Regions from separate parts of the Enterobacter ludwigii genome, predicted to be linked through region 3. Evidence: riboswitches for the same ligand, from Rfam matches in the RefSeq annotation. Region 3 holds a riboswitch; each other region holds the start of a gene.
What was found. A riboswitch is a leader RNA that binds a small molecule or an ion and turns the genes downstream of it on or off. The one in region 3 is predicted to bind thiamine pyrophosphate.
Positions count from the first base shown of each region.

Region 1: it holds a riboswitch for thiamine pyrophosphate, as region 3 does, so the genes downstream of both, thiB (thiamine ABC transporter substrate binding subunit) here and thiC (phosphomethylpyrimidine synthase ThiC) in region 3, are expected to answer to the same signal.
Region 2: it holds a riboswitch for thiamine pyrophosphate, as region 3 does, so the genes downstream of both, thiM (hydroxyethylthiazole kinase) here and thiC (phosphomethylpyrimidine synthase ThiC) in region 3, are expected to answer to the same signal.

Region 1 covers NZ_CP017279.1:3,873,711-3,883,649, forward strand. Annotated here, with positions in the region: gene araB (ribulokinase) at 1-303, opposite strand, end outside; gene araC (arabinose operon transcriptional regulator AraC) at 640-1,485, shown strand; gene BH714_RS18250 (DedA family protein) at 1,614-2,381, shown strand; gene thiQ (thiamine ABC transporter ATP-binding protein ThiQ) at 2,409-3,110, opposite strand; gene thiP (thiamine/thiamine pyrophosphate ABC transporter permease ThiP) at 3,094-4,704, opposite strand; gene thiB (thiamine ABC transporter substrate binding subunit) at 4,680-5,663, opposite strand; TPP riboswitch at 5,695-5,795, opposite strand; gene sgrR (HTH-type transcriptional regulator SgrR) at 5,832-7,487, opposite strand; gene sgrT (glucose uptake inhibitor SgrT) at 7,576-7,728, shown strand; gene BH714_RS18280 (sugar efflux transporter) at 7,848-9,026, shown strand; gene leuD (3-isopropylmalate dehydratase small subunit) at 9,229-9,834, opposite strand; gene leuC (3-isopropylmalate dehydratase large subunit) at 9,845-9,939, opposite strand, start outside.
Region 2 covers NZ_CP017279.1:2,365,832-2,375,770, forward strand. Annotated here, with positions in the region: gene BH714_RS11150 (ADP-ribosylglycohydrolase family protein) at 1-534, shown strand, start outside; gene BH714_RS11155 (PfkB family carbohydrate kinase) at 531-1,484, shown strand; gene BH714_RS11160 (GntR family transcriptional regulator) at 1,458-2,204, opposite strand; gene thiD (bifunctional hydroxymethylpyrimidine kinase/phosphomethylpyrimidine kinase) at 2,247-3,047, opposite strand; gene thiM (hydroxyethylthiazole kinase) at 3,044-3,814, opposite strand; TPP riboswitch at 3,850-3,946, opposite strand; gene BH714_RS11175 (diaminobutyrate--2-oxoglutarate transaminase) at 4,440-5,816, shown strand; gene BH714_RS11180 (pyridoxal phosphate-dependent decarboxylase family protein) at 5,835-7,301, shown strand; gene BH714_RS11185 (protein disulfide oxidoreductase) at 7,338-7,853, opposite strand; gene BH714_RS11190 (LysR family transcriptional regulator) at 7,924-8,844, opposite strand; gene BH714_RS11195 (adenine deaminase) at 8,967-9,939, shown strand, end outside.
Region 3 covers NZ_CP017279.1:3,457,990-3,467,928, forward strand. Annotated here, with positions in the region: gene thiG (thiazole synthase) at 1-180, opposite strand, end outside; gene thiS (sulfur carrier protein ThiS) at 182-382, opposite strand; gene BH714_RS16265 (HesA/MoeB/ThiF family protein) at 366-1,121, opposite strand; gene thiE (thiamine phosphate synthase) at 1,114-1,749, opposite strand; gene thiC (phosphomethylpyrimidine synthase ThiC) at 1,749-3,644, opposite strand; TPP riboswitch at 3,723-3,832, opposite strand; gene BH714_RS16280 (Rsd/AlgQ family anti-sigma factor) at 3,932-4,429, opposite strand; partial or broken gene nudC (NAD(+) diphosphatase) at 4,525-5,277, shown strand; partial or broken gene BH714_RS24505 (hypothetical protein) at 5,246-5,335, opposite strand; gene hemE (uroporphyrinogen decarboxylase) at 5,337-6,401, shown strand; gene nfi (deoxyribonuclease V) at 6,411-7,079, shown strand; gene BH714_RS16300 (YjaG family protein) at 7,124-7,714, shown strand; gene hupA (nucleoid-associated protein HU-alpha) at 7,901-8,173, shown strand; gene BH714_RS16310 (DUF1481 domain-containing protein) at 8,185-8,877, shown strand; gene purD (phosphoribosylamine--glycine ligase) at 8,921-9,939, opposite strand, start outside.

The sequences.
Region 1 (9,939 bases), 420 kb from region 3:
AACATGGCCTTCGGCATCCACAGGGGCAGGCGTTGAGCCGGTACTGTCGACGCCAATCCCGACGATCTCTGCCCGCTGGGCGTCGGTCAGTTCAGCCAGCACGGTTTTGATTGCCGCTTCCATCGACTCAATGTAGTCACGTGGATGGTGACGGAACTGGTTATTTGGCGCATCGCAGTAGCGCCCCTCTTGCCAGCGCGGGTACCACTCAACGCTGGTTGCTATTTCCTGGCCGCTTGTACAGTCCACTGCCAGAGCGCGAACCGAGTCGCTGCCAAAATCGAGGCCAATCGCAATTGCCATGGTGTTGCTCCATCAAAAAACAGGTATGAGAGAACATTAGAGACTGGAGGCGAAAATCGTCAGGCAGGATCCGCTAATCTTATGGACTAAATTGCTGTTGCAATAGAAAGTGTGACGCCGTGCAAATAATCAATGTGGACATTTCTGCCGCACTTATAGACACTTTTGTTACTGCTGATCTGCCCCCGTGGGCGGAGAAATCAGGGGGAAAGGCTGAAACATGGCGGACGTAAAAGAGGTGTGATGCTTTTTGGATCTTTTCGCGGGCCATTTTTATACTGCTTTTATCGATATGGACAATTGGTTTCCTTCAGGACCCTTGGGAGAACTGAATCTATGGCCGAAACGCAAAACGATCCCTTATTACCGGGCTACTCGTTTAATGCTCACCTGGTGGCGGGGCTGACCCCTATCGAGGCTGAGGGATATCTCGATTTTTACGTCGACCGACCGCTCGGGATGAAAGGGTATATTCTGAACCTGACGGTGCGTGGGGAAGGGATTATCAAAAATAACGATCAGCAGTTTGTCTGCCGTCCGGGCGATATGCTGCTGTTTCCGCCGGGGGAGATCCACCACTACGGGCGCCACCCGGAGGCCAAAGAGTGGTATCACCAGTGGGTCTACTTCCGCCCGCGCGCCTACTGGCAGGAGTGGCTCTCGTGGCCGGCTATTTTTGCGCACACCGGTTTTTATCGCCCGGACGAGGTTCATCTGGCGCAGTTCCGCGAACTCTTTGCCCAAATTATTGAAGCGGGGCAGGCGGGTGGCCGGTATGCCGAACTGCTGGCGATTAACCTGCTTGAACAGGTGCTGTTGCGCCGGATGGAGGCGATAAACGCGTCACTTAATCCTCCGCTGGACAACCGCGTGCGCGACGCCTGCCAGTACATCAGCGACCATCTGGCCGACAGCCAGTTCGATATCGCCAGCGTCGCCCAGCATGTGTGTCTCTCACCGTCGCGGCTGTCACATCTGTTCCGTCAGCAGTTGGGCGTTAGCGTCCTGAGCTGGCGTGAGGACCAGCGTATCAGCCAGGCGAAGCTCCTGCTCAGCACCACCCGCATGCCCATTGCCACCGTGGGGCGCAATGTGGGCTTTGAAGATCAGCTCTATTTCTCCCGGGTATTTAAAAAATGCACCGGTGCCAGCCCCAGTGAATTCCGGGCAGGATGTGAATAAACGGTAAAAAAAGATAAACAAGCAGGTGAACTGTGGAAGCAACCTGTAAACTATTCAGACAATTGTTGTCTTGACGCGGTGCAGGGCGCTAAGCAGAATCCCTGATTCGTTTTCTGACCGGAATAGTTATGCAGGCATTGCTGGAACATTTTATCACCCAGTCCGTTATGTATTCGCTTATCGCCGTTGCGCTGGTGGCGTTTCTGGAATCGCTTGCACTTGTTGGGTTGATCCTCCCCGGCACGGTGATGATGGCGGGGCTGGGCGCGTTGATTGGCAGCGGTGAAGTGAATTTCTGGCAGGCGTGGATGGCGGGGATTATCGGCTGTTTACTTGGCGACTGGATCTCCTTCTGGCTGGGCTGGCGCTTTAAGAAACCGCTGCACCGCTGGTCGTTCATGAAAAAGAACAAAGCCTTGCTGGATAAAACCGAACATGCGCTGCATCAGCACAGCATGTTCACGATCCTCGTGGGTCGCTTTGTTGGACCAACGCGTCCGCTGGTGCCGATGGTCGCGGGGATGCTGGATCTGCCTGTTGCGAAATTCGTGCTGCCGAACATCATCGGCTGTGTTTTCTGGCCGCCGTTCTACTTTCTGCCGGGGATCCTGGCAGGGGCCACCGTTGATATTCCTGACGGAATGCAAAGCGGTGAGTTTAAGTGGTTGTTGCTGGCTACGGCCCTGCTGTTGTGGATCGCTGCCTGGCTGTGCTGGCGACTGTGGCGCAGCGCGAAAGCGAATGTTGATCGCCTGACGCGTTATCTGCCACGCTCGCGCCTGTTGTGGCTCGCGCCGTTAATGCTGGGGGTTGCCGCAGTGGCGCTGGTCGCCCTGATTCGCCACCCGCTGATGCCGGTGTACGGTGAAATTCTCTTGAAGGTGGTGAGCCGTTAATCTGTTTCCCTCTCCCGTGGGAGAGGGTCAGCCCGCACTGATGCCTAACAATGAAGACGCCCCTGCGTGACCGCTGAGCAGTTCCTCTGTGCCGCCATCCCAGGCAATTCGCCCTTCTGCAATGACCACCGATCGTGGCGCAATCCGCGCGGCATCCTCAATGCTGTGCGAAACCATCAGCATTGTCAGTTGCTGACGCTGGCACACGTCCTGCACCAGGGTAAGCATCTCCTGGCGCAAGGCAGGATCGAGTGCAGAGAAGGGCTCATCCAGAAGCAGTATGGGCTGCTCGCGCACCAGGCAGCGCGCCAGCGCCACCCGCTGACGCTGCCCGCCGGAGAGGGCTTCGGGGAGGCGATCAATAAACGCGGTAATGCCCATCTGAGCGGCAATCAGCTCCAGCTTCTGGCGCTGACCGTCGTTGAGTTTCAGGCCAGGATCCATACCCAGGGCGATGTTTTGCCGCACCGTCAGATGCATGAACAGATTGTTTTCCTGGAACAGCATCGACACCGGACGTCGGGCGGGTGGCGTGCGCGTATGGTCGCGGTTTTCAATCACTATCGACCCGCTCGCCGGTTGCAGAAAACCGGCAATCAGATTGAGCAAAGTACTCTTTCCGGCCCCGCTCGGACCCAGAACCGCAATCATCTCTCCCTGACGAACCGAAAGGGAGAAGCGCATTGGCAGATGCTGGTAGAGCCAGGTTACATCAGTCAGTTTTAACATTACGCCCCGGAAGTTTTTCGATAACGGTAAATAAGGCAAAGCAGAGCACCAGTAACAGCAGCGCCGTGACGGCTCCCTCCTGGCTACGATAGGAGCCAATTTGCTGGTACAGCCAGTACGGCAGGGTGCGGAAATCTTCATTACCGAAGAGCGCCACGACACCAAAATCACCAATTGAGAGCACACAGGCGAAGGCCAGGGCCTGGGCCAGCGGGCGTTTCAGCGCACGCAGTTCGATAATCTTTAGCCGCTGCCAGCCCTGCAGACCGAGCGACTGGCACAGCAGCGCGTAGCGGCTGTTGATGTCTCGCATCGGATTTTCCAGCACCTTCAGCGCGTAGGGGATCGCCATCAGGGCATTGGTGAAAATCACGATGCCGTCGGCGTTTTCCGGCAGGCCAATAGTGCTGTTGAACAGTAAAAAGAACCCCGTCGCCAGTACAATGCCGGGCATCGCCAGGATCAGCATGCCTGTCAGCTCCAGGGCGTGCCCGGCTTTACGGGCCTGACGCGCGTAAAGCTCGCGGCTGCTCCATAAAAGCATCATGGTCAGCATGACACACAGCAGCCCGGCGGCGAGCGCGATCCGTAACGAGGTCCACGTTGCCTGCCAGAGAACGGGCTGCTGCATCACGGTAACGAGATTCAGGTTCAGGCCATCGACGATGACGGCCATCAGCGGCGGAAGCAGAAGCAGCAGCGCCAGCGTGATAAGCAGCAGATCAGCGATCCGGCTATGCATGCTGTCCTGCGGGTCGCGCCAGCCGGTTATCTGATTACTGCCCGGCGGGATGGCTTTGCTCAGACGCTGGCTCAGCAGCACAAGGCACAGGCAGCAAACCATCTGCACCATCGCCAGCAGCGCGGCGCGGCCGGGGTCATAGTCGTAACTGAGCGCCTGGTAAATTGCCAGTTCGATGGTGGTGGCCTGCGGGCCGCCGCCGAGTGAAAGCACGGTGGCAAAACTGGCGAAACAGAGCATAAAGATCAGAGCCGCAACCGGCGGGATCTGACGACGCAGCCACGGCCATTCGACCAGGCGGAAGAAGGACATACCGCGCATGCCCAACTGGGCGGCAAGCTGGCGCTGTTCACCGGGGATGTTTTCCAGTGCCTGTAAAAAGAGTCTGGTCGCCATCGGCATATTGAAAAAGACGTGCGCCAGCAGAATGCCCTTCAGTCCGTAGGGCGAGAAGCGCCACTCCAGACCCAGCAGGCCGAATAGTGAAGCCAGCCACCCCTGACGACCATAGACGCTCAGGATGCCAAACACGGCCACCAGGACCGGCAGGATCAGCGTCATGGCGCACAGGCGCAGCAGGGCCTGCCTGCCGGGGAAACGGCGGCGATAAAGCGCGCGTGCCAGGAAAATGGCGGGGATAACCGACAGCAGCGCAGAGAGAAAGGCCTGCCAGAAAGAGAAACGGATAACGTGCCAGAGATAGCTGTCGTGCCAGAGCGCGAACAGGTCGCTCTCTGGCGCGTTAAACCATAAAGCAAGGAATGCGCCCAGACTGACCGCCACCATCAATACGGCGGCGAGCAGCCCAGGAATTAACCAGCCGGGAATTAACGGCTGACGGCGCGTTGCCATTCACTTACCCATGCTGCTCGCTGTGCGGCAACCTGCTGAGGCGTAAACTCCAGCGAGGTTTGCGGTTTGGTCAGTTTCTCAAAGCCCGCTGGCAACGCCACGCTGGTCACGGGGTACATCCAGTTACCCGCTGGAATAGCGTTCTGGAATGCCGGGGAGACCATAAATTTCAGGAACTTCTCGGCCAGTTCGGGCTGTTTGCTGGATGCCGTGCGGGCTGCCACTTCGACCTGCAGATAGTGCCCTTCAGCAAAACTGGCGGCGGCGTAATTGTCTTTTTTCTCGGCGATGATGTGGTAAGCCGGGGAGGTGGTGTAGCTCAGAACCAGATCACTTTCCCCTTTCAGGAACAGACCGTAGGCTTCGCTCCAGCCTTTTGTCACGGTGACGGTTTTGGCGGCCAGCTTCTGCCACGCTTGCGGAGCGTCATCGCCGTAGACTTTCTGCATCCACAGCAGCAGCCCCAGGCCTGGCGTACTGGTGCGAGGATCTTCATAAATAACGCGCCATTTCTGCTCGCTTTCGACCAGTTCCTTCAGGCTTTTCGGCGGGTTTTTAAGCTTGTTTTTGTCGTAAACAAACGCGAAGTAACCGTAATCGAACGGCACAAAGGTGTCGTTCTGCCAGCCGCCCGGGACGCTGACGGCATCGGTGGCGACGCCGCTTTTGGCAAACAGTTTGGTTTTCGAGGCGGCCTCCAGCAGGTTGTTATCCAGCCCAAGCACCACATCGGCTTTACTGTTTTTGCCTTCCATGCGCAGGCGGTTAAGCAGCGAGACTCCATCCTCCAGCGCCACGAACTTCAGTTCGCACTGACAGTCAGCTTCAAAGGCTTTTTTCACCACCGGACCCGGACCCCAGTCGGCTGAGAAGGAATCGTAGGTGTAGACCGTCAGGACGGGCTTCGCGACAGCAGGCAGCGCAAACAGCGCCAGAAGGGGGAGAACTTTTTTTAACACTTTGCACCTCAAGGTTGAGTGGCAAAGGATTTTGAGTGACAGCCTCAAATCCCTTCGCCGGCGTTATCCGGATCAGGTTCGACGGGTATTATCTCAGCGCACATCAGTGATGCAGCACCCCGTTGAGAACGGCGCTATTGTAATGATTTGGCAAATATTACGAAAGTGTTATGGCTCCGGCGGTGAAAACCAGGCGGATTTAAAATCAAACCAGCCCAGCGTATTCATTCTGACACCGCGCATACTACGCTGCCCCTGGATCATCAGCCAGTGGTGGATCAACGGCACGATCGCTTGTTCAGCCAGCAACTGCTGGCACCATGAGGCCAGATTCATGTCGCCGGCGCGCCAGCGTGCCGCGTCCTGTTGCCAGTCCCGGTCTATGCAGTGCTGGATAAGCGGGACCTCATACAGGTGAGAGAAGAGCGAGAAATCAAGCGGCAGGGTAAAGTTGGCGCTGTTGAGCCAGATGTCGCTGACGATCTCCCCCTGATGCCATTCATCGTAATCCACCTCTTTGACATCCAGCCTCACCCCAACGGCGGCCAGCAGTCGGGTCATGATTCTGGCGATAAAGCGGTGTTCAACGTGCTCGCGATAGTAGGTCAGGGTGATGGACTCCAGCCCGGCGGGCTTGTCGCAGTATGTCGGACGGGCGTGATGCCAGCGAGGAAGCAGACCATACGCCGGGAACCAGTAGGTTTGGTACTGCTCCTCCGCATGATAAATCAGGCTGGAGGGCGACAACACGTGGCTTATCCATTTGCGCACCTCATGGTTTGCCCCGCGATGGGTACGGCTGTCGAACAGCAGGTAATAGCACCCTTCTTCGAGCCGGCTCTCCACGGCCTTTTCGCCCGTGGTGGGCCCTTCCAGCGTCAGCCCGGCGCTCAGCTCTTCATTGAGATCCGGTAATACCCACACGTTCACTTCGTCGATCAGCGCCCGGTAGCCAAAATAGTCATCAAAGGCACGGATTTTCAGCTGGTTGTTGTTATTGCGCGATACAGAGTAGGGGCCGGTGCCAATCGGCAGGCTGGCAAAATTATTCATCGACTCCCATTCACCGGGCAAAATCATCGACGGTACATAGCCCAGCAGCCACGGAAGCCATTTGTCCGGCTGAGACAGTTCAACATCCAGTGTCCATGCCGTAGGGGAGTGAACGCGTGAAATATGGGAATAGAGCGGTAGCGTGCAGGCGCGCTCTAAAGAGGCAATCACATCGACCATCTCCAGCTCGCGGCCGTGGTGGAAATGAATACCAGGACGTAGAAAGAAGCGCCAGTGAAGAGGAGAAAGTTGCTGCCAGTGGTGCGCAATATCCGCTTCCAGTTCCCCATTTTCCTCATTTATGCGCGTCAGGCCGCTGAATATTTGTCGGGCCATATGGGTTTCAGAGCGGCGTAACGCCGTGCCGGGTAACAGGTTTTTCATTGGTCGATAGTAGAGCACCCGCAGAATGTGGCGACCCTGACGAAAGCTGCGCCCGAGATGCGACACCAGCATCTGGCGTACTGCCGCTTTGTCCCCCACCAGCTGCACCAGCTGGTCGATGCGGTCCTGTTCCAGCAGGTCTTCCGCCCGCTGCTGCTGCAACGCCAGCCCGGTATACAGGAAGGTCAGGCGCGAGCGTTTTCCGCGACCCGCCTCGGCCTCCCAGTTGAGCCAGCCCTGCTGCTGCATGGTATTAAGCAGCGTGCGCATGTGCCGGCGCGAACAGCTGAGCAGGTCCGCCAGCTCGTTCAGCGTGGTCTCCTGCGATCGCCCCTCGCAGCATTGCCAGAGGCGGATAAATTGTTGTTGCAGACGACCAGAGGGCATAAAAGGGGAACTCCTGACAAAAAATCAGCAATTTATTAATCCCTATATTAGGCCAATAATTCTTCCCGATGAAGTGAGGAGGTAAATTATGAAGAGGTCTACCGCACGTCAGTTTTATCAGCGTTATTTTTCAGCGACGCAGGGAGCGTCCTGGCTGGCCCGCCAGTGTGCAGAGCAACGGTTGAAAATCCTGGAAGATCTGATGCAGTGGGACGTTACGAAACCGACCTCTTCTTGCTAACTCGCCTCGATCATGTGTGACTGAGTATTGGTGCTTATCACCCGCCAGCAAAATGTTTTTGCTGGCTTTTTTCGTTTACTATTCACCCACTTTCGATTCGCTTTCACAAGGACTTGCGCATGCTCTGGTTGATGACGATGGGGCGACGCCTGAACGGCGTGTATGCCGCTTTTATGCTGGTGGCCTTTATGATGGGCGTGGCGGGGGCATTGCAGGCTCCGACGCTGAGTCTGTTTCTCAGCCGTGAGGTGGGGGCGCAGCCGTTTTGGGTGGGGCTGTTTTATACCGTGAACGCCATCGCCGGGATCCTGGTCAGTCTGGCACTGGCAAAACGATCGGACAATCGGGGCGATCGTCGCAAACTGATCCTCTTTTGCTGCGCCATGGCCGTGGGTAACGCGCTGCTGTTTGCCTTCAATCGCCATTACCTGACGCTGATTACCTGCGGCGTGCTTCTGGCGTCGCTCGCCAATACCGCCATGCCGCAGCTGTTCGCGCTGGCCCGTGAATATGCGGATAACTCGGCGCGGGAAGTGGTGATGTTCAGCTCGGTCATGCGTGCGCAGCTCTCTCTGGCCTGGGTGATCGGCCCGCCGCTGGCGTTTATGCTGGCGCTGAACTATGGCTTTACCACCATGTTTTCCATCGCTGCCGGCATTTTTGTCATCAGCCTGATACTGATTGCCTTTACGCTACCCTCAGTGGCGCGAGTGGAGCAGACAACGGATAAACCCATCACCCAGGTGAGCGGCTGGCAGGATAAAAACGTCCGCATGCTGTTTATCGCGTCCATGCTGATGTGGACCTGCAACACCATGTACATCATTGATATGCCGCTGTGGATCAGCAGCGATCTGGGGTTGCCGGACAAGCTTGCGGGGATCCTGATGGGGACGGCAGCCGGCCTGGAAATTCCGGCGATGATCCTGGCGGGTTATTACGTTAAGCGTTTTGGAAAGCGCCGCATGATGATCGTCGCCGTGGCGGCGGGAGTGCTTTTTTATCTGGGGCTGATCGTCTTCCATTCGCGCGAAGCACTGCTTGCGCTGCAGCTGTTTAATGCCGTGTTTATTGGCATCGTGGCCGGGATTGGGATGCTCTGGTTCCAGGACTTAATGCCGGGAAGGGCAGGCTCTGCCACTACGCTCTTTACCAACAGCATTTCAACGGGCGTTATTCTGGCAGGGGTGATTCAGGGGGCGTTGTCGCAAACCTACGGCCACGCGTCAGTGTACTGGATGATTGCGGCCATTTCCGTGGTGACGCTGGTGCTAACCTGCCGGGTAAAAGATGTCTGATTCTGGAAGGCGGCTTCACGCAATAAAACGATTTTCTGACAGGGTCTGAGAAGGCGCATAGCGCGCGTGGCGTCAGCCGAGGCTGTTTGCCTCAGGCTGACGCAAGAGGCAAACAGTGGTGAGTCCCACATCAATTAACACTGAGGGTGTACTGCACCCATTATGTTGGACGATGTTGATCTTCACCGGGATGGTACGCAGCCTACCCCATAAACGCAGGCTGTTTTTGCTCATAGGCGGAGATAGCATCTTCGTGCTGCAGCGTCAGGCCAATACTGTCCAGGCCATTCAGCATGCAGTGACGACGAAAGGCGTCAATGCTGAAGCTGTAGGATTTATCACCCGCTTTCACCACTTCCGCTTCCAGATCCACTTCAAACGAAATCCCAGGATTTGCCTTCACCAGGGCGAACAATTCGTCCACCTGCGCATCGCTCAGCGTCACCGGCAGCAGCTGGTTATTGAAGCTGTTGCCGTAGAAGATATCGGCAAAGCTTGGGGCGATAACCACTTTAAACCCGTAGTCGGTGAGCGCCCAGGGTGCATGTTCACGGGAAGAGCCGCAGCCAAAGTTTTCACGCGCCAGCAGAATCGATGCGCCTTTAAATTCCGGGAAGTTCAGCACGAACTCGGGATTGGGCACTTCGCCTTTGTCGTCCAGGAAGCGCCAGTCGTTAAACAGATGCGCGCCAAACCCGGTACGGGTCACCTTCTGCAAAAACTGCTTTGGAATGATGGCGTCAGTGTCGACGTTAGCGGCGTCCAGTGGGACAACCCGGCCCGTATGTTGGGTAAATTTCTCTGCCATGATTGTCTCCTTATTTCAGGCTGCGAATATCGGCGAAATGACCGGTCACTGCCGCAGCGGCGGCCATTGCCGGGCTGACCAGGTGAGTACGCCCACCGCGGCCCT
Region 2 (9,939 bases), 1.1 Mb from region 3:
CTGGCCTCCAGCCCGACCCATAAATCCGACCTCGCGATTGCCGGCGCGGTGGTGATAGCCTGGGCAGTGTCGCGTGCCATTGACGGTGAACGCTGGCAGAACATCGTCGATGCCCTGCCAGGCATTGCCCGCTACGCACAGGAAGCGAAAACAACCACCTTCAGCGCATCGCTGGCGGCACGGATTGAGCTCGCCCTTAAGACCGTGCGTGAAGCCAACGGCATCGATTCCGCCAGCGAGCAGGTTTACCAGCTTATTGGCGCGGGCACCAGCACGCTTGAGTCGGTTCCAGCGGCGATTGCGATGGTCGAACTGGCAGGCACCGACCCGAACCGCTGCGCCATTTTGTGCGCCAACCTCGGCGGTGATACGGACACCATCGGCGCGATGGCGACGGCAATCTGCGGTGCGCTTCACGGCGTACAGGCGATTGACCCGGCGTACAAGGAGGAACTCGACGCCGTAAACCGCCTCGACTTTAACCACTACTGTGAAAAACTGCTGCACTTCCGGGAGCAAAGGGAGGGCGTATGAGTGCTTTTGCTGCACGCCTTGAAACACTGCACGCCACTCGCCCGGTCACGGTGCTGGGTGCCGCGGTCATCGACGTGATCGCTGACGCCTATGCCCTGCCCTGGCGCGGGTGTGATATCGAACTTAAACAACAGGGTGTCAATATCGGCGGCTGTGCGCTGAATATTGCTATTGCGCTGAAACGGCTCGGGATCGCCGCGCAAAACGCGCTCCCCGTCGGCCATGGAGTGTGGGCAGACATCATCCGTAACGCCATGGCCAAACAGGATCTGCACAGCGTCGTCGAAGTAGAAACGGGCGACAACGGCTGGTGTCTGGCGCTGGTCGAACCGGACGGTGAGCGGACCTTTATGTCGTTTAGCGGCGTGGAGAACCAGTGGCAACAGCGCTGGCTGGATGCGCTGAACGTGCCGCCTGAAAGCCTGGTCTACCTCTCAGGCTATCAGCTGGCGTCACCGTGCGGAGAGCGTCTGACGGCCTGGCTGGAGGGCCTGGAAAACGTTACCGCGTTTATCGACTTTGGGCCGCGTATTGCCGATATCCCTGATGCGCTGATGGCGCGGATCATGGCCTGTAAGCCGATGGTATCGCTTAATCGCCAGGAAGCGGAGATGGCAGCGGGACGATTTGGCATGGAAGCTGAAACACTCGGCCCGCAGTGGCTACAGCGTTTTGGTTCTGCGCTGATTATTCGCCACGATAAAGACGGTGCCGCCTGGTTTGAGGGTGATAAATCGGGCTACGTTCCGGCGTTTCCCGCAACCGTCGTCGACACGATCGGTGCGGGCGACAGCCACGCCGGTGGCACGCTTGCCGGGCTGGCGGCAGGATGGTCGCTGGCTGATGCCGTTACGCTTGGCAATGCAGTGGCGGCCTGGGTCGTTAGCCACCGCGGCGGCGACTGCGCGCCAGGGCGCGAGGCGTTACTCCTCGCACACAAAGACGTATAAATCGCTACGGCAGTAGCTGATGCTGAACTCAATGGGCCGGTTCTGCTGATCAAGTGCAACCTGCTTGATCACCAGCACCGGGATTTTGTCATCCATGCGGATATGCGTCTGAAACTCGCTGTCCGGCATGCGGGCACTGACGCGTGAGCGGGTGCGTTGCGGGAAGATATTCTGGCTACGGAAGTAGTCATACAGGGAAATCCCAATTGCATCCGGATCGTGAATCAACCCTACCGGCACCCAGGACTCCTCAATCGATACGGCGTCATCATCCACATAGCGGATGCGCTTAAGCAAAAAGACCTCGCTCTCCGGCGGCACTGACAGCTGGCTGGCCACCTCTTCCGGGCATTTCACCACCCGTTTATTCACCCACAGCGTGTTGGGCTTTTTGCCGCGCAGCACCACCTGCTGAGAAAAACCGCGCGCTTCCTTGAGCGAGTATTCAAAGATGTTATTGATTTGCGTCCCGTAGCCGCGGGCGCGCGTCACTACGCCCTCGGCTTCCAGAGCCTGCATCGCTTTGCGCACGGTAATGCGCGACACGCCGGTTAACTGACTGAGATCGCGCTCGCCGGGCAGTATATTCCCATGCTCCAGCACCCCGTTGCGTACCGCGTTTTTTACCGTTTCGGCAAATTTCAGATACAGCGGCGTGTTGTCCGGGGCGGCAATGCGTTCATTCAGTTGGTCGATTAACCGGGTATGCGCTTGTTCCATCTCTGTTTTTCTCAGGCCTGGTGTGTGTTGCCAGTATACGGCTTACCACCAGGCATGAAAATGGTGTACCGGACCAATACCGTGACCAACCTCGAGAGTATCGGCTTTTGCCAGCGCTTCGGAGAGCCAGATTTTAGCGTCGCGGACCGTATCCCCCCAGTTGTCACGACGGGGGCGCAAAGCCGCCAGCGCGGCAGAGAGCGTGCAGCCGGTCCCGTGGGTGTTTTTGGTCTGTACCCGCGGGGCCGTGAAACGCAGCGCACCGTCGTGGGTAAACAACCAGTCAGGGCTTTCTTCATCATCAAGATGACCGCCTTTCATCAGCACGGCACCGCAGCCCATCGCCAGGAGCGCATTCCCCTGCTCTTTCATTTCGCGCTCATTTTGCGCGTGCGGCGCATCCAGCAGCGCAGCGGCTTCAGGCAGATTAGGCGTGATAAGCGCCACCTGCGGCAGCAGCTTACTTCGCAGCGTCTCGACGGCGGAGGCGGACAGCAGCGGGTCACCGCTTTTTGCCAGCATCACGGTATCCAGCACCACGTTTTGTACCTGGTAACGTTTAAGCCGTTCTGCCACCGCTTCAACAATGTCGGTCTCGGCCAGCATCCCAATCTTGGTGGTGTCGATTCGTACATCGCTGAAAACCGAATCCAGCTGTGCGGCGACAAAGTCCGGCTCAATGCGGTAAACCGACTGCACGCCACGCGTATTTTGCGCCACCAGCGCGGTAATCACCGAGCAGCCGTACGCCCCGAGTGCGGAGAACGTTTTCAAATCAGCCTGAATGCCCGCGCCGCCGCTTGGGTCGGTACCGGCAATGGTAAGGGCGTTAATCCGATTCATGCCCGTTCCTCCAGAGTGTAGAGCGCGTCGAGGAACGCGCTGGCAAAACTGCCGGGACCAACAGACCGGGCGACGGCCGCCGTTCCGGCACGTTTCATCCATCCGCAAGCGGCGGCAATGTTATCCAGCCGGTCACCGGGAAGCGAGCAGCTCGCCGCCACGACTGCCGAGAGCGCGCATCCCGTTCCCACCACGCGGGTCATCATCGGGTCACCGCCCACTACCGTGCGGGTGCGCTGCCCGTCGGTGACGTAATCCCGTTCACCGGTGACCACCACAATGGCATTCGTCTGGCGAGCCAGCGCCTGCGCGGCAGGCAACGCAGCCGCCGCCGTGTCGGTGGTATCGACGCCGCGCCCGCCCGCACTCATCCCGGCAAGGGCGAGAATTTCCGAGGCATTGCCGCGAATGGCCGCCGGTTTCAGGGCGAGGATTTGGTGGCAAAAACGGGTGCGGAACGTCAGCGCCCCTACGGCAACCGGGTCAAGCGTCCAGGGTTTCCCTGCGGCCACTGCACGCTCAATCGCCCGGCGCATCGACTGGGCGCGCGGCGCCGTCAGCGTCCCGACGTTAATCAGCAGGGCATCTGCGAGCGCGGCAAACTGCTCGGCCTCTTCGGCTTCAATCACCATAGCCGGAGAAGCGCCAAGCGCCAGTAACACATTGGCCGTAAAGGTCTGTACCACATCGTTGGTCATACAGTGGGTAAGTGGGGAACGGGTTCGAAACTGATGTAAAACGTGTAAATCGAGCAGGTCAGGCTGCATGGTATCGCTCCTGCCGTGCGTGAAGAAGCGATGACCGGGAAGGCATCTGACTTCCCTACGCTGGCATTATCCAGATCAGGTAATACGGGTATTTCTCAGCCCATCAGTGATGGGGCACCCCGAGTCATTGGTAAGAATTCACTTACATTTGGCAGATTAGGGGAAGAGTACCAGTGATGCAAGACCTGTTGATTTCTCGCTTTCACGATTTTGTTATACCAATCAGATGTAATGAGAAGCCTGTAACCGCTATGTCCGGGAATAAAAACAACCTGTCGTGACCCCGGTATTTTGCAGGTAATGTCGAGATAATGCGCTTAAAGGGCCTATCTGCCCCCCTTAACGTCCCTCAATGGCACGATTTGTCACACACTTTTCTCTCTTTTTACAGTCCTGACAAAATACGCGTAACCGGCTGTTTTTGTTTGGCATAAAGCGCAATTTTTATTCTTAAAATGAGGATATTCCCTCCCCCGTACCGCATGTCATAAAACAGTAAACAAATTAACCATTGAGCCTCGTGACAAAAGGCTCTATATTGGCGGCGTTTTTTTCAGGCCCCCATCTGTTTTTTAACTTTTTATTCAATCGTTGCTCATAACGAAGCGGCGGTTGTAGGAGTGATATGATGACGGATAAAGTCCGTATTGACACCGTAGATGCCCACAAAAGCAACGAAACCTATCTGGCCCGTCAGGCCGAGTTTGAATCTAACGTCAGGAGTTATCCGCGCAAACTGCCTTTAGCAATCACTAAAGCAGAAGGCGTGTGGATCACCGATGCAGACAATAAAGAATACCTTGACTGTTTAGCAGGCGCAGGCACCCTTGCGCTTGGACATAACCATCCTGATGTGCTGAAAAGCATCCAAAATGTCATTACCAGCGGCTTGCCGTTACATACTCTGGATCTGACTACGCCTCTGAAAGACGCGTTCTCAGAATATCTGCTCTCTCTGCTGCCTGGTCAGGGCAAAGAGTACTGCCTGCAGTTCACCGGTCCATCCGGTGCTGATGCCGTTGAAGCAGCGCTGAAACTGGCGAAAAAAGTGACCGGTCGTAGCGGTATCATCAGCTTCTCTGGTGGTTACCACGGTATGACTCACGGCGCACTGGCCGTTACCGGCAACCTGTCTCCGAAAGAAGCGGTTAACGGTATGATGCCAGAAGTGCAGTTCATGCCTTACCCACACCAGTACCGTTGCCCACTGGGTATCGGCGGTGAAGCGGGTGTGAAAGCGCTGACCTACTATTTCGAAAACCTGATCAACGACGTTGAAAGCGGCGTGCGTAAACCTGCGGCAGTGATCCTTGAAGCCGTTCAGGGTGAAGGCGGCGTGAACCCGGCTCCGGTTGAGTGGCTGCAGCGCATCCGTAAAGTGACTCAGGAACACGGCATTCTGCTGATCCTCGACGAAGTTCAGGCTGGCTTTGCCCGTACCGGTAAATTCTTCGCCTTCGAACACGCGGGCATTGAGCCAGACATCATCGTGATGTCTAAAGCGGTTGGCGGCGGTCTGCCACTGGCGGTACTCGGCATCAAAAAACAGTTCGATGCGTGGGCACCAGGCCACCACACCGGTACCTTCCGCGGCAACCAGCTGGCAATGGCAACCGGTCTGACAACGCTGAAAATCCTGAAAGACCAGAATATCGCGGGCAAAGTGGCCGCGCAGGGCGAATGGCTGAAAGGCCAGCTGAACGAGATGGCGAAACGCTATCCGGTTATCGGTCACGTTCGCGGCCTGGGCATGATGATCGGGATTGAGATCGTTAAGCCACACGAAGCGGCAGACCACATGGGTTGCTACCCGGGTGATGGCGAGCTGTCTGCACTGATTCAGAAGAAGTGCTTCGAAGCCGGCCTGATTCTGGAGCGCGGTGGTCGCAACGGTATTGTTCTGCGTCTGCTGCCTTCCCTGCTGATCAGCGATGATGAGCTGAAAGTCTTCCTGGATAAATTCGAGCAGGCGCTGCTTGCTGCGGGCGTTCGCCCGGCGTAACCGGAGTTGTTGAACACGATGTCAGATTCAAACCCAATTTTGTTCTCCTCTGCGCAGAGCATTGAAGCTTACCAGCAGGCGATTGAACAAAGCACTCAGGCTGTGATGCAGTGGCTGAAACAGCCTGAGATGTATCAGGGCAAAACGGTCGCGGAACTGCGCGACCGTATTAAGCTGGATTTCAACCCGAAAGGGCTGGGCAACGAAGCGGCGATTGAACGCGCCGTGGAGTTCTTCCTGAAAGACAGCCTGTCCGTTCATCACCCGCAGTGTGTGGCGCACCTGCACTGCCCAAGCCTGGTGGTTAGCCAGGCGGCGGAAGTACTGATTAACGCCACTAACCAGAGCATGGACTCCTGGGATCAAAGCCCGTCCGCAACCATCATTGAGATCAAGCTGATCGAATGGCTGCGTACCCGCGTGGGTTATCAGGCTGGCGACGCCGGTGTGTTCACCAGCGGCGGCACGCAGAGCAACCTGATGGGTCTGATGCTGGCCCGTGATGCGTTCTTCGCGCGTCAGGGTCATTCCGTTCAGCAGGACGGCCTGGTTGGCGATCTGCGTAAAATCCGCGTGCTGTGCTCTGAAAACGCACACTTCTCCGTGCAGAAGAACATGGCGCTGATGGGTCTGGGCTACCAGTCCGTCGTGCAGGTGAAAACGGATGAATTCTCGCGCATGGATCTCAACGATCTGGCAGCGAAAATTGAGCAGTGCAATGCTAATGGCGAGCAGATCCTGGCGATTGTTGCTACTGCCGGTACTACCGATGCAGGTGCAATCGATCCGCTGCGTGCCATTGCTGAACTGGCGGCGAAACAGAATATCTGGGTACACGTTGATGCGGCCTGGGGCGGCGCGCTGCTGATGTCCGAGCAGTATCGTCACTATCTGGACGGTATCGAGCTGGTGGATTCCGTTACTCTGGACTTCCACAAGCAGTTCTTCCAGACCATCAGCTGCGGTGCGTTCCTGCTCAAAGAAGCGCGCCACTATGAGCTGATGCGCTATCAGGCGGCCTATCTGAACTCTGAGTTCGATGAAGAAGCTGGCGTGCCTAACCTGGTGTCCAAATCTCTGCAGACGACCCGTCGTTTCGACGCGCTGAAGCTGTGGATGAGCCTGGAAGCGCTGGGTCAGGAACAATACGCGGCGATCATCGATCACGGTGTTACGCTGGCACAGCAGGTTGCGGCTTACGTGAAAGAGCAGCCTGCTCTGGAACTGGTTATGCAGCCGCAGCTGGCAAGCGTACTGTTCCGCTTCCGTGGACAGGTACAGATGGACAACGCGGGTATCGCCCTGCTGAACCAGAAAATTGGTGATGCGCTGCTGGAATCCGGCCGTGCTAACGTCGGCGTGACCGAGCATAACGGCGTCACCTGCCTGAAGCTGACTCTGCTGAACCCAACCGTGACCCTGGAGGACATTAAAGTCCTGCTGTCGCTGGTTGAGCGTACCGCACAGGAAGTTCTGGCGAAGTAATATCCAGCCCCTCTTCCGCCGGAAGAGGGGCTCTCTTTACAGCCCTGCCCACCACAGTCTGAGCTTCATTCCCCAGTAACTTGTCCACCCCGTAGTAGTACTGACCACTTTCCCCTTCGACACGATCACCAGCGTCGGTGTTACGCTCACCTGCCACGCCTGCGACAGCGCACCGTTGGCATCGTTAACCACCGGCATGACCAGGTGTTTCTTGTCGACCCAGCGCGCCAGCTTTGCATCGTCGCCGGAACGCATGGCGATACTCACGACGTTGCCACCCTGTTCTGCCAGCGTATTGACCGAGGGCGTCGTAAACCGGCAGATGCTGCACCAGGTTGCCCATACGTATATCAGCAGCGGGCGTTCCTGGCTGAGTGCCGTTATATCGTGGCTCTTTCCGTCGATGCTGTGCATCGGTGCAGCGCTAAAGCTGGCGGGGAGTGTGGGCTTGCGGTATTGATCCACGCCCCACATTACGGCCAGCGCGAGCAGAAAGAAGATGATTCCTTCCCGCGCCCAGCGGCGCAGTCGACTGAATTTGCGGTTTTCCATTGTGACCTCTTGATGAATCGACGGTCATCTTAGCGAGCAATGCGCCATCACGCTGTAAAGAAGTGTCGGGTCATTTCGTTCGCAACGTGTCGGCCATCAGCGTAAAGCAGGATTCGATAAGCGGAGGAAGCGGCTGCGGGGCGCGCATTAACGCCACCGTGCGGGCCAGGGCCGGTTGTTGAAGATGTACCACCCTGAGCTGCGGGTCCTGGAGGTGCGTGGTATAGAGCTGCGGTAAAATCGCCACGGCGAGTTTCGAGCGCACCAGACCATACAAAGTTTCGATGTAGTCCACCTGATAGCGTGTCGGCAACGACAAACGGTGGCTTTCCGCGAGCGCCGCAACCAGACGCTGAATATTACCTTTTGAGAACACGGCGATATCCCGCCCTGCCAGTTGCTTCCAGGGCAGGTGCGCCGACGCGGCCAGCGGATCGTCGCTGTGAATGACCGCGACAAACGGGTCATCCTGTAAGGGAAACACGTTCAGCTGGTCGGGAACCGAGTTATCGAGCGCACCAATGCCGAAATCAATCTGCCCTTTCAGCAGCTGGGCCACCAGCGCATCGTTGGTTTGATCGTGAAATTCCACCCTGAGGCGGGGAAAAGCCTGCGCGAGCGTTCGGGGCAACAAGGGGAACAGCAGCGAACTCACGGAAGGGATCAGCCCGATACGCACCGTACCTTCTCCGCCCGCCTGAACAATGTGCTGCATGTCGTCAAACGCAAGCTGCGCCACGCTGAGCACCCGCTGCGCGTGCGGCAGGATGGCATTGCCAAGCTCCGTCAACGTCACGGCCGAGGCGGTCCGGTTAACCAGTTTGCCCCCAAGCACCGTCTCGATTTGCCGCAACGCACTGCTGAGCGCCGGCTGGCTGATAGCCAGTTTGCTGGCGGTATCAGTAAAATGACGCAGCTGCGCCAGAGTGACAAAATACTGTAGCTGTCGAAGAGAGAGCGCGGGCAAGCGCTGCCAGGGTTCCGTCATGATTATCCATTACACGCGTCACAGAATAACCCGGGGTTATCGGGCGATAAATTTTATCAGCTGGGCAAACGTTTGCCGTGTGCATAGAGTAGCGTCATTATTTTGATGCTGGAACTGTTAATTGCATGACTGCTGAAACCCGACGCCGCGCCGTTCAGGCTGCACGAGGCGAAATGCCCTTTGACCTGCTGCTCACCGATACCCGTATTGTGGATATGGTCACCGGGGAGATCCGCGAAGCGGATGTCGGTATCGTGGGATCACTGATTGCCAGCGTCCATCCGCGCGGCAGCCGCAACGACGCACATGAGACCCACGCGCTGAACAACCAGTTTCTGTCGCCAGGGCTGATGGATACCCACGTCCACCTTGAAAGCTCCCATCTTATGCCCGCCCGCTACGCGGAGATTGTGCTTGCACAGGGCACCACGGCGGTCTTCTGGGATCCGCATGAACTGGCCAACGTGCTGGGCATTGACGGCGTCCGTTTTGCCATTGAGGCCAGCCGCAATCTGCCGCTGCAGGTGATGGTCGCCGCGCCTTCAAGCGTGCCCTCAACGCCCGGCCTGGAAATGTCCGGGGCGGATTTTGCCGGAGACGAGATGAACACCCTGCTCGGCTGGCCGGAAGTGCGCGGTGTGGCTGAAGTGATGGACATGCACGGGGTGCTTAATGGCAGCCAGCGTATGCTTGAAATTATGCAGGCCGGACTCGACAGCGGAAAGCTGATTGAAGGCCATGCCCGCGGTCTCAGCGGTGCGGATTTACAGGCTTATCTGGCAGCAGGCGTGACTTCTGACCATGAGTTAACGTCGGCTGACGATGCGCTGGAAAAACTGCGTGCCGGGCTGACGCTGGAGATCCGCGGTTCGCACCCTTATCTGCTGCCCGATATTGTCAGCGCCCTGAAAACGCTCCCCCATCTTTCGTCTCACATCACGGTTTGCACCGATGATGTTCCGCCAGACATCCTCATGGAAAAAGGCGGGATTATCGCGCTGCTGAACCTGCTGATTGAACATGGATTAGCGGCCACCGACGCACTGCGTTTTGCAACGCTCAATGCGGCCATTCGCCTGCAGCGTAACGACCTGGGGC
Region 3 (9,939 bases):
TTCCAGTAAAGGCGCCAGAATGGCATCACTGTGATGGCGCAGATCCACGCGCTTTAACGCCAGCGTGACCAGCTGGCTGCCGCTTTCACGGATGGCATCGACCATCAGCTGGGGTGATGCGAATTTCCCGGTTCCGGTAAACAGATGTGAATCAAAGACTTTATCGGCAATACGTAACATCTCAGCCCCCTGCGATAACCTGAAACAGCAGGATCTGGTCGCCTTCACTGACCTGCTGATGTTCCCACTGCTCGCGCGGCAGGATCTGTTGATTGAGCGCCAGCGCCGTTCCCGGCTTGAGCTGGCGAAGCTTATCGAGCAGCACGGTAACGGTGAGCCCGTCCTCGCATTTCATCGGCTCATCGTTAAAGAGAATGCGCATTGCCGCCTCCACATACCGGGCAGTGGCTGGCGCGGTGTAACGCCAGATGACGCCAGCCGCTGGAGCGGGCGTCAAATAACCGCAACGTGTTGCGCTCGGTCTCCATTCCGCTGAGCAGCTTGATGGCCTCGAGCGCCTGCAGGGTACCCATCACCCCCACAACCGGGCCAAGAATGCCCGCGGTGCGACAGTTACGCTCTGGCTCAGCATCGTCTGGCCACAGACAGCGATAGCAGCCCTGCGCCCACGGCGGTGTCAGGACCATCATCTGCCCGCCGAATCCCACCGCGCTGGCGGTGATAAGCGGCGTATTTTTTGCGACACAGGCGGCGTTGATCGCCTGGCGGGTTGCCATATTGTCGGTGCAGTCCAGCACCACGTCGGCCAGGGCGACTTCTCGGAGCAGATTGTCGCCGCTGAGCCGCTCCTGACACGCAATGAGCTCAATATCCGGGTTCAGCTGGTTCAGGCGCTGGCGGGTAATGTGTACTTTGGGCTGGTTGATATCCTCGGTGGTAAAGAGGATTTGACGCTGCAGGTTGCTAAGATGCACCTCGTCGTCATCGGCCAGTACCAGCGTGCCCACGCCTGCACCGGCCAGATAGAGCGCGGCAGGCGCGCCTAATCCGCCCAGCCCGACAATCAAAACCCGGCTGGCGAGCAGCTTTTGCTGCCCGTCGATGGCGATATCCTCCAGCAGGATCTGGCGGCTATAGCGCATAAAGTCACGATCATTCATCGCCTGCTCCTGCCAGTTGTAAGAGCTGCCGGGTGGCGGCCTGCCAGTCTGCGGCCTGGGTGATGGCACTGACGACGGCGATACTGCCGACACCGGTATCCAGCACGGCCGGCGCGCGTTCAAGGCTAATCCCGCCGATGGCCACGGTCGGGTACTGCGCAAGACGCTTCACGTGAGCCGCCAGCTGTGCCAGCCCTTGTGGCGCGGAGGGCATCTGTTTAGTTTGCGTCGGGAAGACGTGTCCAAGCGCAATGTACGAAGGGCGTGCCGCCAGCGCCACGTCAATCTCCATATCGTCATGGGTCGAGACACCCAAGCGCAAACCGGCTTCCCGGATGGCATTCAGGTCTGTGGTCTCCAGATCCTCCTGACCCAGATGCACGCCGTAGGCCTGGTGCTTTATCGCCAGTCGCCAGTAGTCGTTGATAAACAGGCGGGCGTTATACCGACGCCCCAGCGCGATGGCGGCAGCGACATCGTTCTCCACCTCCTCATCGCGTTTATCTTTGATGCGTAGCTGCAGCGTGCGTACACCTGCCTCCAGCAGGCGGGCAATCCACTCCACGCTGTCCACCACCGGGTAGAGCCCCAAACGAAAGGGCACGGGTGGGAAATCGGGCTGGTACATTACGCCTCCTCTTTTTTGAGGTAGATTTCGCCGCCTTTCGCGCGGAAGGTTTCTGACATATCCGCCATGCCCACTTCAATGGTTTGCGCGGCGGCGTAGTCACGCACTTCCTGGCTGATCTTCATTGAGCAGAATTTTGGCCCACACATGGAGCAGAAATGGGCCACTTTGCCGGACTCCTGCGGCAGGGTTTCGTCGTGATAGGCGCGGGCGGTAAACGGGTCGAGCGCGAGGTTAAACTGATCTTCCCAGCGGAATTCAAAGCGGGCCTTCGACATCGCGTTATCGCGAATTTGCGCGCCCGGATGGCCTTTCGCCAGGTCCGCAGCGTGGGCGGCAATTTTGTAGGTGATAAGCCCCTGCTTCACGTCCTCTTTGTTGGGCAGACCGAGGTGCTCTTTTGGCGTCACATAGCAGAGCATGGCGCAACCGAACCAGCCGATCATCGCCGCACCAATTCCGGAGGTGAAGTGGTCGTAACCCGGGGCAATATCGGTGGTCAACGGCCCCAGGGTATAGAATGGTGCTTCATGGCAGTGCTCCAGTTCTTCCGTCATATTGCGGCGGATCATCTGCATGGGGACATGGCCCGGGCCTTCAATCATCACCTGCACGTCATACTCCCAGGCGATTTTGGTCAGCTCGCCCAGCGTGTGCAGTTCGGCAAACTGCGCTTCGTCGTTGGCATCACGAATGGAACCAGGGCGCAGGCCGTCGCCCAGCGACAGCGAGACGTCGTAAGCGGCACAGATTTCGCAGATCTCGCGGAAGTGTTCGTAGAGGAAGTTTTCCTGATGATGAGACAGACACCACTTCGCCATGATTGAGCCCCCGCGCGAGACAATGCCGGTCAGACGCTTCGCGGTCATCGGCACGTAGCGCAGCAGCACCCCCGCGTGGATGGTGAAGTAGTCTACACCCTGTTCAGCCTGCTCCAGCAGCGTGTCGCGGAACGCTTCCCAGGTGAGGTTTTCAGCGATACCGTTCACTTTCTCCAGCGCCTGATAGACCGGCACCGTTCCGATAGGCACCGGGCTGTTACGCAGGATCCACTCGCGGGTTTCGTGGATATAACGCCCGGTGGAGAGATCCATTACCGTGTCCGCGCCCCAGCGCGTTGACCAGACCAGCTTCTCGACCTCTTCTTCGATGGAGGAGGTGACCGCGGAATTACCGATATTGGCGTTGACCTTCACCAGGAAGTTGCGGCCGATAATCATCGGTTCGGATTCCGGGTGATTGATGTTGGCGGGGATAATCGCGCGGCCAGCGGCCACTTCATCGCGTACAAACTCCGGGGTGATGTTTTCCGGCAGGCGGGCACCGAAACCTTCGCCCGGATGCTGGTGGCGCAGCACTTCGCTACGGATGCGCTCACGGCCCATGTTTTCACGGATAGCGATAAACTCCATCTCCGGGGTGACGATCCCCTGACGCGCATAGTGCAGCTGGGTAACGCATTTGCCCGCTTTCGCACGTTTCGGCGTCAGCAGGCCCGCGAAGCGCAGTTCATCCAGGCCATCGTCGGCCAGACGCTCTTTGGTGTAGGCAGAGCTGCGAACCGTCAGTTCTTCGCAGTCGTTACGCGCGTCAATCCAGCGCTGGCGCAGTTTTACCAGACCCTGCTGCACGTTAATGGCCACATCAGGATCGCCGTACGGGCCAGACGTGTCGTAGACCGGCACGGCTTCGTTGTCTTCATACTGCGGGTTTTCTTTGCTGCCGCCAAGAAGCGTCGGGCTAAGCTGGATTTCGCGCATCGGAACGCGGATATCCGCCTGAGAGCCGGTGATGTAAATACGCTTAGAGTTCGGGAAAGCGGTGCCTTCCAGGGTGTCGATGAAGTGTTGGGCGTGTGCGCGCTGTTCGCGGCGGGTCAGTTTAGTAGTAGACATAGCTCATTCCAAAAGTGAAGGACATGGCTTGTCAGACGACGGATGAAGCAAGAGGAGATCGCCCGGGGGCGATACTACAGCAGTTTTACTCTTGTTCCCTTCGCAGGTATTAGCCTGATCAGGTTCCGCGGATCCCGAATTAACGGTCTCAGCCCGTGCTTTCACACTGGGCACTCCGACAAGAAATTTACACGCCATCGTTCACGCTATCGCATGAATGATTTCGTGTAATACCCCCCTCCTGAGAGGGGCGAATGTTTGTAAACTACTCGTTAACGATTAAGAACTCAAGCAGGCCGCGCGATGTTATCTTCGTTGCTGGCCTTAGAATCGTTATCCAGCACGAGGGCGATCAGCTTATCTTCCAGCGAGAATCGCTCTTCCAGCGCTTCGCCGAGATCGGACAGCGCCTGTTGAAACTCAAGGTAGTTGTCGTGATCGATGGCGTTCTCGAGGGTGGAATCGTAGTAATTCATGATCTGCTGGGTATTGGCTTCCAGCAGCGGGTAGAGTTTGGATGCCGTTAAATACGGGCTAGTGCCTTCCATTTCGCGGATAATGCGTTCATAAATATTGAAATGGCCGTCGGACAGGTAGTCGACCAGGCTCTGACAAAAATCATCCAGCGCTTTTTCATTCAGCCGCATAAACGATTCTTTGCCAGGCTTAATACCGACCAGATTGTAATAAGCCACGAGTAGATGCTTGCGCACATGTAGCCAGCGATCCACCAGTTTGTTACTTCCTCTAACGCGCTCAGTCAGGCTTTCTAGCTGGTTTAACATGTTCGACTCCGCAAGGTTTAGAATTGATTCTGCTTATCCAAAATGTAACCACAATGCTAACAACATGTCAGTGAAGCGAAGGTAGTGCAATAGATATGGATCGTATTATTGAAAAATCAGATCTGGGTTGGTGGATTGTCAGTCACGAACAAAAATTATGGCTGCCCGGTGGGGAAATACCCTATGGCACTGCCGATCGTTTCGATCTCGTTGGTCAGCCTGCGCTGAAGATCGGCGAGTGGCAAGGGGAGCCGGTGTGGTTGATCCAGCAGCCTCGCCGCCAGGACATGGGATCAGTTCGTCAGGTGCTGGATCTTGATGTGGGCCTGTTCCAGCTGGCAGGCCGTGGCGTGCAGCTGGCCGAGTTTTACCGATCGCATAAATACTGCGGCTACTGCGGGCATACCATGCACCCGAGCAAAACCGAGTGGGCCATGCTCTGCAGCCACTGCCGTGAACGCTATTATCCGCAGATTGCGCCGTGCATTATCGTCGCTATCCGGCGTGACGATTCCATTCTGCTGGCGCAACATACCCGCCATCGCAACGGCATTCATACTGTTCTTGCCGGGTTCGTTGAAGTGGGCGAAACGCTGGAGCAGGCGGTGGCGCGTGAAGTGATGGAAGAGAGCGGGATCCGGGTGAAGAACCTGCGTTACGTAACGTCTCAGCCGTGGCCGTTCCCGCAGTCGCTGATGACGGCGTTTATGGCCGAATACGATAGCGGTGAGATTGTTATCGACCAGAAAGAGCTGCTGGACGCGAACTGGTACCGTTATGACGATTTGCCACTGTTACCCCCGCCGGGAACGGTAGCCCGTCGGCTGATAGAAGATACCGTGGCAATGTGTCGGGCCGAGTATGAGTAGTGTTACACTCACGGACTGACGCAATAAGGAACTGCAAAATGACCGAACTGAAGAACGATCGTTATCTGCGTGCGCTGCTGCGCCAGCCCGTTGATGTCACCCCGGTGTGGATGATGCGCCAGGCGGGGCGCTATCTGCCAGAGTACAAAGCCACGCGTGCGCAGGCGGGTGATTTTATGTCGCTGTGCAAAAATGCCGAGCTGGCCTGCGAAGTGACGCTCCAGCCGCTGCGCCGCTACCCGCTGGATGCCGCTATTCTCTTTTCGGACATTCTGACCATTCCGGATGCCATGGGCCTTGGGCTCTATTTCGAAACCGGTGAAGGTCCGCGTTTCACCTCCCCGATCAAAAGCAAAGCCGACGTTGATAAGCTGCCGGTACCGGATCCTGAGCAGGAGCTGGGGTACGTGATGAACGCCGTGCGCACAATTCGCCGTGAACTGAAAGGCGAAGTGCCGCTGATTGGCTTCTCAGGCAGCCCGTGGACGCTGGCGACCTATATGGTGGAAGGTGGCAGCAGCAAAGCCTTTACCGTCATTAAAAAGATGATGTACGCGGAGCCACAGGCGCTGCATACGCTGCTCGACAAGCTGGCGAAGAGCGTCACACTCTATCTTAACGCGCAGATTAAAGCAGGCGCGCAGTCGGTGATGATTTTCGATACCTGGGGCGGCGTGCTGACCGGGCGCGATTACCAGCAGTTCTCGCTGTATTACATGCATAAAATCGTCGATGGCCTGCTGCGTGAAAACGAAGGTCGCCGGGTGCCGGTGACGCTGTTCACTAAAGGCGGCGGACAGTGGCTGGAAGCCATGGCCGCAACCGGCTGTGACGCGCTGGGTCTCGACTGGACAACCGATATTGCCGATGCGCGCCGTCGCGTGGGTGACAAAGTGGCGCTGCAGGGCAACATGGACCCGTCTATGCTCTATGCTCAGCCTGCCCGTATTGAGGAAGAGGTGGCCTCCATTCTTGCTGGTTTCGGCCAGGGCGAAGGACACGTGTTCAACCTCGGGCACGGTATTCATCAGGATGTACCGCCAGAACACGCTGGCGCGTTTGTGGAGGCGGTGCACCGACTTTCTGCACATTATCATCAGTAAGGAGTGGTTATGGATCTCGCGTCATTACGCGCTCAACAGATAGAACTGGCCTCATCCGTGATCCGCGAGGATCGTCTGGACACAGACCCGCCGCAGTACATTGGCGGAGCAGATGTGGGGTTTGAGCAGGGAGGTGAAGTGACGCGGGCGGCAATGGTGCTGCTGAAATATCCCTCGCTGGAACTGGTGGAGTACAAGGTGGCGCGTATCGCCACCACCATGCCGTACATTCCTGGCTTTCTCTCATTCCGTGAATATCCCGCGCTGCTGGCAGCGTGGGAGCAACTCTCGCAAAAACCCGACCTGCTGTTTGTCGACGGCCATGGTATCTCTCATCCGCGCCGCTTAGGCGTCGCCAGCCACTTTGGGCTGCTGGTGGATGTCCCTACTATCGGTGTGGCTAAAAAACGCCTGTGCGGTGCGTTTGAGCCGCTCTCCGCCGAGCCAGGCGCGCTGGCACCTCTCATCGATAAGGGTGAGCAACTGGCGTGGGTCTGGCGCAGTAAAGCGCGTTGTAACCCCCTGTTTATCGCCACCGGGCATCGGGTAAGCACGGACAGTGCGCTGGCCTGGGTGCAACGCTGCATGAAAGGGTATCGCTTACCGGAGCCCACCCGCTGGGCTGATGCGGTAGCGTCAGGGCGTCCGGCTTTTACGCGTTGGCAAGAAATTCAGTGATGATTCAGGTAAACTGCGGCTAATTTTCGATTCGAGACCTCATCATGCTACAAAACCCGATTCATCTGCGCCTTGAGAAGCTGGAAAGCTGGCAGCACGTGACTTTTATGGCTTGCCTGTGCGAGCGCATGTATCCCAACTATGCCGCGTTCTGCAAGCAGACAGGCTTTGGTGAAGGGCAGATTTATCGCCGCATCCTGGATTTAATCTGGGAGACGCTGACGGTCAAAGACGCTAAGGTGAACTTCGACTCTCAGCTTGAAAAGCTTGAAGAGGCGATCCCGGCGGCGGATGACTACGACCTGTATGGGGTCTATCCGGCCATTGATGCCTGCGTGGCATTAAGCGAGCTGATTCATTCCCGTCTGAGCGGTGAAACGCTGGAGCATGCTATCGAAGTCAGCAAGGCATCCATTACGACCGTCGCGATGCTGGAAATGACCCAGGAAGGTCGGGAAATGACCGACGAAGAGCTGCGAGTGAACCCCGCTGTTGAGCAGGAATGGGATATCCAGTGGGAAATTTTCCGCCTGCTGGCAGAGTGTGAAGAACGCGATATTGAGCTGATAAAAGGGCTCCGTGCGGACTTACGTGAGGCTGGTGAGAGCAATATTGGTATAATTTTTAACCAATGAGACAACAAAACTTGATATAACGCTCGTTTTGTCGCTCCTCGACTCTTCCCTTTCGCCCCTTGTCTGGTCTACATTTGGGGGGCGAAAAAAAGTGGCTATCGGTGCGTGTATGCAGGAGAGTGCTTTTTTGGCATTTTCGTCGCACTCGATGCTTAGCAAGCGATAAACACATTGAAAGGATAACTTATGAACAAGACTCAACTGATTGATGTAATTGCGGACAAGGCTGATCTGTCTAAAGTGCAGGCTAAAGCTGCTCTGGAATCTACCCTGGCTGCTATTACTGAGTCTCTGAAAGAAGGTGATGCTGTACAACTGGTTGGTTTCGGTACCTTCAAAGTGAACCACCGCGCTGAGCGTACTGGCCGCAACCCGCAGACCGGTAAAGAAATCAAAATCGCCGCAGCTAACGTGCCGGCATTTGTTTCTGGTAAAGCACTGAAAGACGCTGTTAAGTAAGACGCGTGGCAGTGAACAGTTTTAACGAAGGGGCGGCAACGCCCCTTTTGTCTGTCTGGCGTGGTCTCTTCGCGCTGGCGAGCGTGATGTTTCTGTCCGCCTGTAGCCACGACACCTCTCTGCCACCGTTTACCGCCAGCGGCTACGCTGACAACCAGGGTGCGGTGAGGATCTGGCGCAAAGATTCTGGCGGCGAAGTGCATCTGCTTTCTGCTTTCAGTCCGTGGCATAACGGCAATACGTCGACCGCGGAGTATCGCTGGCAGGGCGATGACCTGTCGCTGATAGAACTGAATGTCTACAGCAAGACCCCCGAACATGTGAAAGTGCGTTTTGATGACCATGGCGAGCTGAGCTTTATGCAGCGGGAAGTCAGCGGTCAAAAACAGCAGCTTTCCAGCGATCAAGTCGCACTCTATCGTTATCGTGCCGAACAAATCCGCCAGACCAGCGATGCGCTGCGTCAGGGACGCGTTGTGCTGCGCCAGGGGCGCTGGCATGCCGATGGCACGGTAACAACCTGCGAAGGGCAAACCGTTAAGCCTGAGCTTGAAGCCTGGGCAACCGAACATATTGAGCGCCGTCAGCGGCATTCATCCATGGAAGTGAGTGTGGCGTGGCTGGAAGCGCCGGAAGGTTCTCAACTGCTGCTGGTCGCGAACGAAGACTTCTGCACCTGGCAGCCGACAGAAAAGAGTTTTTGAGTGACGTCCCCTCTCCCTGACGGGAGAGGGGCTGGCTGAAGAATTACTCGCCCTGCTCACGCGCAATTGCGCGATAGCCGATATCCTGGCGGCTAAAGCTACCGTTCCAGTGAATATCTGCCATCAGCGCATAGGCACGCTTCTGTGCTTCTGCAACGGTGTGACCCAGCGCGGTCGCACACAGTACACGGCCGCCATTGGTCAGCACGCGATCGTCGTCAGACAGCTTCGTGCCGGCGTGGAATACCTTCGCGCCTTCCAATTCTTCCAGCGGTAAACCGTGGATCTCATCACCGGTATTGTAATTGCCCGGATAACCGCCTGCAGCAATCACCACGCCCAGAGAAGCACGTTCATCCCACTCAGACGTTTTCTCATCCAGCTTACCTTCACAGGCGGCAAGACACAGTTCCACCAGGTCAGATTTCATGCGCAGCATGATTGGCTGTGTTTCCGGATCGCCGAAGCGGCAGTTGAACTCAATCACCTTCGGATTGCCCTGCTTGTCGATCATCAGGCCTGCATAGAGGAAACCGGTGTAAGTATTACCTTCAGCAGCCATGCCTTTGACGGTTGGCCAGATAATGCGGTCCATGGTGCGCTGATGCACTTCGTCAGTGACCACAGGGGCAGGGGAGTAAGCGCCCATACCGCCGGTGTTCGGCCCGGTATCTGCATTGCCAACGCGTTTATGATCCTGGCTGGTGGCCATCGGCAGAACATGCTCGCCGTCGACCATCACGATAAAGCTCGCCTCTTCACCGTCAAGGAACTCTTCAATCACGATGCGATGGCCCGCATCGCCAAAGGCGTTGCCTGCCAGCATATCCTGAACCGCGGCTTCGGCTTCCTCGAGTGTCATCGCCACGATAACGCCTTTACCGGCGGCCAGACCGTCGGCTTTGATAACGATAGGCGCACCTTTTTCACGTAAGTAAGCCAGGGCTGGCTCTACTTCGGTGAAATTCTGATATTCCGCCGTCGGGATGTTATGACGTGCAAGGAAATCTTTGGTGAAGGCTTTCGAACCTTCCAGCTGTGCAGCCCCTTCCGTTGGGCCGA